One region of the Streptomyces sp. NPDC057623 genome, then DNA from elsewhere that is predicted to be linked to it. Evidence: riboswitches for the same ligand, from Rfam matches in the RefSeq annotation. Region 1 holds a riboswitch; the other holds the start of a gene.

Region 1 (3,190 bases):
CGCAGGGGCGCCAACGTGCTGTCGCCGAGGCCGAGATGAGCGGCGACGGACGCCCAGACATCGGCGGTGGAGATGTCGGCCGGCCCGATCGTCACCGCGACGGCGACCGACGCGAGCAGCGCGGCCGGCCCGCCGAGGGCCAGCAGCGGCATGCGCGGGCTCACCTGGTGCGTCCGGCGAGCCCGAAGTCGCGCAGCCCGGCGGCGACCTTCTCGATGCCTTCGACCGTGCGGATGGACGGGTTCATCGCCTGCCCGCTGAGCAGGACGTACCGCTTCTTCTTCACCGCGGTCAGGTTGCGGGTGGCGGGGTTGGTCTCCAGGAAGCTGATCTTGGCCGCGGCGGTCTCCGCGGTCTGCTGCTCGCGGGTCAGGTCGCCGATCACGATCACGTCGGGGTCGCGGTCGGCGACCGTCTCCCAGTTGATCTGGGGCCACTCGTCGTGGGTGTCGGCGAACGCGTTCCGCGCGCCGACGGCACGGGTGATGGCGCCCGGCGCACCGCAGCAACCGGCGAGGTAGGGCGACTGGGAGTTGGCGAACCAGTACATGAGGGACACGTCGGAGGCGTCCAGTCCGGCGGTGGCCTCGCGCACCCGCTCCTTCAGCGCGGCGACGAGCTTCTCGCCGCGCTCCTCGACGCCGAACGCGCGGGCCAGGTCGCGGATCTCGCCGTACACGGCATCGAGGGTGAGCGGGGTGGAGCGGGAGCCGTCGCCGCCGCTGTCGTTGTCCTTGCCCGCGGCGCAGTCGGAGGGCGAGACGTACGTGGGCACGCCCAGCTTCTCGAACTGCTCGCGGGTGGCGACGCCGCCCTTGCCGAGGGTGGATTCGAAGGAGGCGGTGACGAAGTCGGGTTCGGCGTCCAGGACCTTCTCGAAGGAGGGCGCGTTGTCCGCGAGGCGGGGTACGGAGGCGTTTGCCTTCTCCAGCCCCTTCATCACCGGGTCGGTCCAGGTCGCCGTACCGGCGATGCGGTCGGCGAGGCCGAGGGAGAGCAGGATCTCGGTGGTGCCCTGGTTGAGGGAGACGGCGTGCTGCGGGGCGGACTTGAGGGTGACCTCGTGGCCGCAGTTGTCGAGGGTGAGGGGATGGCCCGCGGTGGCGGGCTTGCCGCTGTCCTCGGTGCCGCCGTCTCCAGGGCCACCGCAGGCGGTGAGCAGAAGGGCGGGTGCGAGCAGCAGGGCGGCGGGACGGAACGCGGAACGGAACACAGGCGTGCCTCGGTTGTCGGGGCTCGTGCGCGGAGCCTGGCCTACGGACGTCCTTCGCGCGGGGCGCGAAGGTGCCAGCAGGTCTTCGGACTCGGGTTCGTCCCGCCGGGGCGCCTTCCCGGTACGGTTCCCGTGCCCGCCCTTCGGCCGGCCCGTTCCCCTCCCAGTGGCATGGTGTGCCCCGCCGGTCCCCCTCACCGCTGCGCGTCAGCTCCGGATTCGCACCGGATTCCCTGGCCTCGGATGTGGCTCGACTGGCCCGCAGAGGCTATCAAGCCCGCCTCGCCGCCAGGCCGGCAGAACGGTCACCGCGGGGGCCCGGGAGAGTGCGGAGACCCAGGTCACAACCTGCGAGAGGGAAAGGTCACAGCCGTGCCCTCTGCTGCTCCTTTGTCGATCTGACCTAGCATCCGAGCATGACGGTCCTGCCTGACGACGGGCTCTCGCTGGCCGCCGAGTTCCCTGACGCAACCCATGAGCAGTGGCAACACCTGGTGGAAGGTGTGCTGCGCAAGTCGGGCAAGGACGTCTCGGGTCCGGCAGCGGTAGATGCCCTGTCCACTGCTCTGGAGGACGGGCTGCGCACCCGTCCCCTGTACACCGCGCGCGACGCCGCACCCGACCCCGGTCTGCCCGGGTTCGCCCCGTTCGTCCGCGGCGGTCGCGCCGAGGGCAACACGGTCGGCGGCTGGGACCTGCGCCAGCGGCACACCGCGGTCGCGGACGGTGTGGCGCTCGCGGACCTGGAGAACGGCGTCACCTCGCTCTGGCTGGTCCTCGGCGAGGGCGGCATCCCGGTGTCGTCGCTCGGCCGGGTCCTGGACGGTGTCTATCTCGACCTGGCCCCCGTCGCCCTCGACGCGGGAGCCGACGTGGAACCCGCCGCGCGCGAGCTGCTGCGGCTGTACGAGGAGCGGGGCGTCGCCAAGGAGGCGGCGCGCGGCAACCTCGGCGGGGACCCGCTCGGCCACGAGGCACGTACCGGAGAGTCCTCGGCGTTCGCGCCGGTCGCCTCGCTGGCCCGGCGGTGTGCCGAGGAGTACCCGGGGCTGCGGGCGCTGACCGTGGACGCGTTGCCGTACCACGAGGCCGGCGGCTCGGCCGCCCAGGAGCTGGGCTGCTCGCTCGCGACCGGCGTCGCGTATCTGCGGGAGCTCACCGAGGCGGGCCTGACGGTCGAACAGGTGTGTGCGCAGCTGGAGTTCCGCTACGCGGCCACCGCCGACCAGTTCCTGACCATCGCCAAGCTGCGGGCCGCGCGCCGGCTGTGGGCGCGGGTGAGCGAGGTGTGCGCGGCGCCGAGCGCGCAGGTGCAGCACGTCGTGACCTCGCCGGTGATGATGACGCGCCGCGACCCGTGGGTGAACATGCTGCGCACGACGGTGGCCACGCTGGCCGCCGGGGTCGGCGGCGCCGACTCGGTGACCGTGCTGCCCTTCGACCACGCGCTGGGCCTGCCGGACGCGTTCGCGCGGCGCATCGCCCGCAACACCTCGACCATCCTCCTGGAGGAGTCGCACCTCGCCCGGGTGATCGACCCGGCGGGCGGCTCCTGGTACGTGGAGCGACTCACGGACGAACTCGCCCACGCGGGCTGGGAGTTCTTCCGCAAGATCGAAGGCGCGGGAGGCCAGGCGGCCGCCCTGCGCTCCGGGCAGCTGGGCCAGGACCTCGCCGCCACCTGGGAGGCGCGGGCCGGCAAGCTCGCCAAGCGCCGCGAACCCGTCACCGGCGTCAGCGAGTTCCCGTACCTGTCCGAGCCGCCCGTGCAGCGCGAGCCCGCCCCCGAACCCCGGTCCGGCGGCCTCCCCCGGGTCCGCCGCGACGAGGCGTACGAGGCGCTGCGCGCCCGCTCCGACGCCCACCTGGCCGCCACCGGCTCCCGGCCCCGTGTCTTCCTGGCCGCGCTCGGCCCCGCCGCCGCGCACACCGCGCGCCTCACCTTCGCCTCGAACCTCTTCCAGGCAGGCGGCATCG
Region 2 (3,190 bases), on a different contig from region 1:
AGCCGGCCCCCTCACAGATCACCGCGTCGTACGTGTCCCGCAGTTCGGCGAGACAGTCGAGCACCGTCCCGAGCAGCGCCTGCTGCCGCCCCCCGTGGTACCCGCGTGCACTCATCTCGCCCACCGGCCTGCCCAGCAGGACGACCTGGCTGCTCCGCTCGCCACCGGGCTTGAGCAGCACGGGATTCATCTGCGCGGTCGGCTCCAGGCGGCACGCCTGCGCCTGCATGGCCTGCGCCCGCCCGATCTCGGCGCCCTCGCGCGTCACGAACGAGTTGAGGGACATGTTCTGCGCCTTGAAGGGTGCGACCTTGACCCCCTGCCGCACCAGCCACCGGCAGATCCCGGCGGTGACGACGCTCTTGCCCGCGTCCGAGGTGGTTCCGGCGACGAGAAGCCCACCGCCCGTCATGACGTACGTCCCTTCGCGATACGGCGCGCGGCGGCACAGACGCCGAGCGCCAGCCAGCCGACGCGCCTCGACAGCCGTACGGCCCTCTCGATGTCCTGGACGGCGACGGCGCGCCCCGCCCCGTTGAGCACGGGCCGATGCTCCACCCGCCCGCCGTACGACAGCGTCCCGCCGAGGCGCACCCCGAGCGCCCCCGCGAACGAGGCCTCGACGGGCCCGGCGTTGGGGCTGGGGTGCTTGCCGGCGTCGGCGCGCCAGGCCCGTACCGCCCCGCGCGGATCTCCCCCGGCGACGGCGGCGAGTACGGCGGTCAGCCGGGCCCCCGGCCACCCCGCCACGTCGTCGAGCCGTGCCGAAGCCCACCCGTACCGGCGGTACTTGGGCGACTTGTGGCCCACCATGGCGTCGAGCGTGTTCACGGCCCGGAACCCGAGCAGCCCCGGCACCCCGCCGACGGCACCCCACACCAGCGCGCCCACCACCGCGTCGGAGGTGTTCTCGGCGACGGACTCCACGACCGCCCGCGCGATCCCGTCCGCGTCCAGCGCCTGCGGATCCCGCCCGCACAGATGCGGCAGGCGCGCCCGCGCGCCCTCGACGTCCCCCGCCTCCAGGGCGCGCCCGATCGTGAGGGCCTCCCGGGCGAGCGAAGTCCCCCCGACCACCGCCCAGGTGGCGGCGCCGGTCAGGGCGAGAGACGCGGCGGGAGAGGTACGGACGGCACGCGCGGCGAGCGCTCCGACGGCGACGGCGCCACCGGCGCACACGGCCGTGTGCAGCGCACCCCGTGCGCGGTCGTCGCGCCACAGCACTCTTTCCACGGCACCGGCGGCGCGCCCGAACGCGGCGACCGGATGCCCCCGGCGAGGGTCGCCGAGCAGCAGATCACCGAGAAGCCCGGCGGCGGCGCCGTACGCGAAGACGCGATCGGCTCGCATCGGAGTCAGCCGACCGTGAGGTCAGACGACGGTCTGGTACTGCGTGTCGATCGGCAGGCGAGCATCGCGTTGTGTCCTCACTCAGGGTGTCCACGCCCTGGTTCGACGAGACCGGCGGCGAGAGTTCCTGGCTCCCGGGGCTTTCTACCCCGGTGACAGTGGCGGGACCGCGCCGGATTCGCACCGGCTTCCTCTTCTGCCGCCGTAGCTGGCCCCGGAAGTCCACCACGGGGTTGGAAGGGCCGTCAACTTGCCGTTGACCTGCGGCGGGGGAGTGTGGAGAACCCCACATGGCTAGCACCACACCGGACCTGTAGGGGCGGACTCGGGACCAATTCCCCGAGCCGGGTGGCCTTGCCGCGACTCGGTTGCGGACAGGGGCGCCCGGCACCTGCAATATCTCGTACGAAGCATGATGAGATAGAGGAAACTCGGCGAGTCTGTATGAACATTGGTGAAACGGGTCTACGGGGAAAGGGTGCCGGTTCCCTGGAAGAGCTCGGCACCGCGGTGGTCCGGGTGCGCGGCGTCGACGGCCGGTCCGTGGGGACGGGCTTCCTGCTCGCCCCGGGCACGGTCGTCACCTGCGCCCATGTGGTCGCGGACGCGCTGCGCACCGACGCGAGAGCGGCGACGCCGCCGGTGCCGTCGGTGACGGTGGAGTTCCCGCTGCTGCCGGGCGCGGTGACCTACGAGGCGAAGGTGTCCGGCTGGCGGCCGGTGGCAACGGACGGCACCGGCGACATCGCCTTGCTGCGGCTGCCGGAAGGCGCACCCGGTGGCGCGGTCCCGCTGGCGGGCGCGGGCGACGTCTGGCACCACCGCTTCCGCGTCCTCGGCTTTCCCGCCACCGCCGAGCACGGCGCCTGGATCGGCGGACGGCTGCTCGACATCGTCGGCCAGGGCTGGATCGCGATGGAGACGGACGGCACGGGCCATCGCATCGGCCCCGGATGCAGCGGAGCGCCGGTCTGGGACGAGGAGGCCGGCGCGGTCATCGGCATGACGGTCGCGACCGACCGCGGCGCCTCGGCGACGACGTCGTACCTCATCCCGGCCGCCGCGCTCCTCGACCTCCAGCCCGGTCGGCGCCGCTGCCCGTACCGCGGTCTCGACGCGTTCCGCGAGAAGGACGCCGAGTACTTCTTCGGCCGGGAGGACGAGACGCGTCGGCTCCTCGACGCGGTCGAACGGCACTTGGTGGTCCCGGTGGTGGGTCCGTCCGGCAGCGGCAAGACGTCCCTGGTACGGGCCGGGGTACTGCCCCGACTGCGGGCCGAGGGGTTCACCGTCTCGGAGATCCGCCCACTGCCGGGGACACGGGCGTCGCTGACGGTGGCTCGGGCGGTGGTGGGGGTGTTGGGAGCATCGGGGGCGGCTTGGGCGGCGGGGGCGTTGGGGGCGTCTGGTGCCGCAGTCGCACAGGGGCCATCGCCCGAGGCCGGTTCCGGTGGCGCTGCGTCGGGGTCGCCTGCGACCGGTCCCGACGCCGGACCGGTGATGTCGCCGGGTCCCGACCCCGGCCCCCGCCCTGGTCCCGACCCCGCCGCCGTGCCCGCGCCCCGGCCCGAGGCGGCCCTCAACCCCGCGCTGGCCGCCGTGGAGCAGGAGCGTGCCGCGCTCGCCCTGGCGGACCTGCTGGACTCCGCGGACGGTCCGACCGCCGCCGAACTCGGGCGGCGAGTGCTGGACCACTGCGGCCCGCGCGGCCATGTCTTCTTCCTCAACCAGCTGGAGGAGACGGTCGCCGCCGAAACGGCCACGGCCCGCGCCCTGTTGGCACTGGTGGTGGATCTCGTCTCGGCACCGGCGGAGGGGCGCCGGTTGCGCGTTCTCGCGA

What was found. Region 1 has a riboswitch for cobalamin ahead of ACFU95_RS08295 (ABC transporter substrate-binding protein). Riboswitches for the same ligand answer to the same signal wherever they lie in the genome.
Region 2: it holds a riboswitch for cobalamin, as region 1 does, so the genes downstream of both, ACFU95_RS19685 (cobalamin biosynthesis protein) here and ACFU95_RS08295 (ABC transporter substrate-binding protein) in region 1, are expected to answer to the same signal.

What each region holds. Positions count from the first base shown of each region.
Region 1 covers NZ_JBHVGZ010000005.1:248,444-251,633, forward strand. The annotation lists gene ACFU95_RS08290 (FecCD family ABC transporter permease) at 1-152, opposite strand, end outside; gene ACFU95_RS08295 (ABC transporter substrate-binding protein) at 161-1,213, opposite strand; cobalamin riboswitch at 1,272-1,487, opposite strand; gene ACFU95_RS08300 (methylmalonyl-CoA mutase family protein) at 1,630-3,190, shown strand, end outside.
Region 2 covers NZ_JBHVGZ010000017.1:86,836-90,025, forward strand. The annotation lists gene ACFU95_RS19680 (cobyric acid synthase) at 1-412, opposite strand, end outside; gene ACFU95_RS19685 (cobalamin biosynthesis protein) at 409-1,350, opposite strand; cobalamin riboswitch at 1,449-1,592, opposite strand; gene ACFU95_RS19690 (trypsin-like peptidase domain-containing protein) at 1,795-3,190, shown strand, end outside.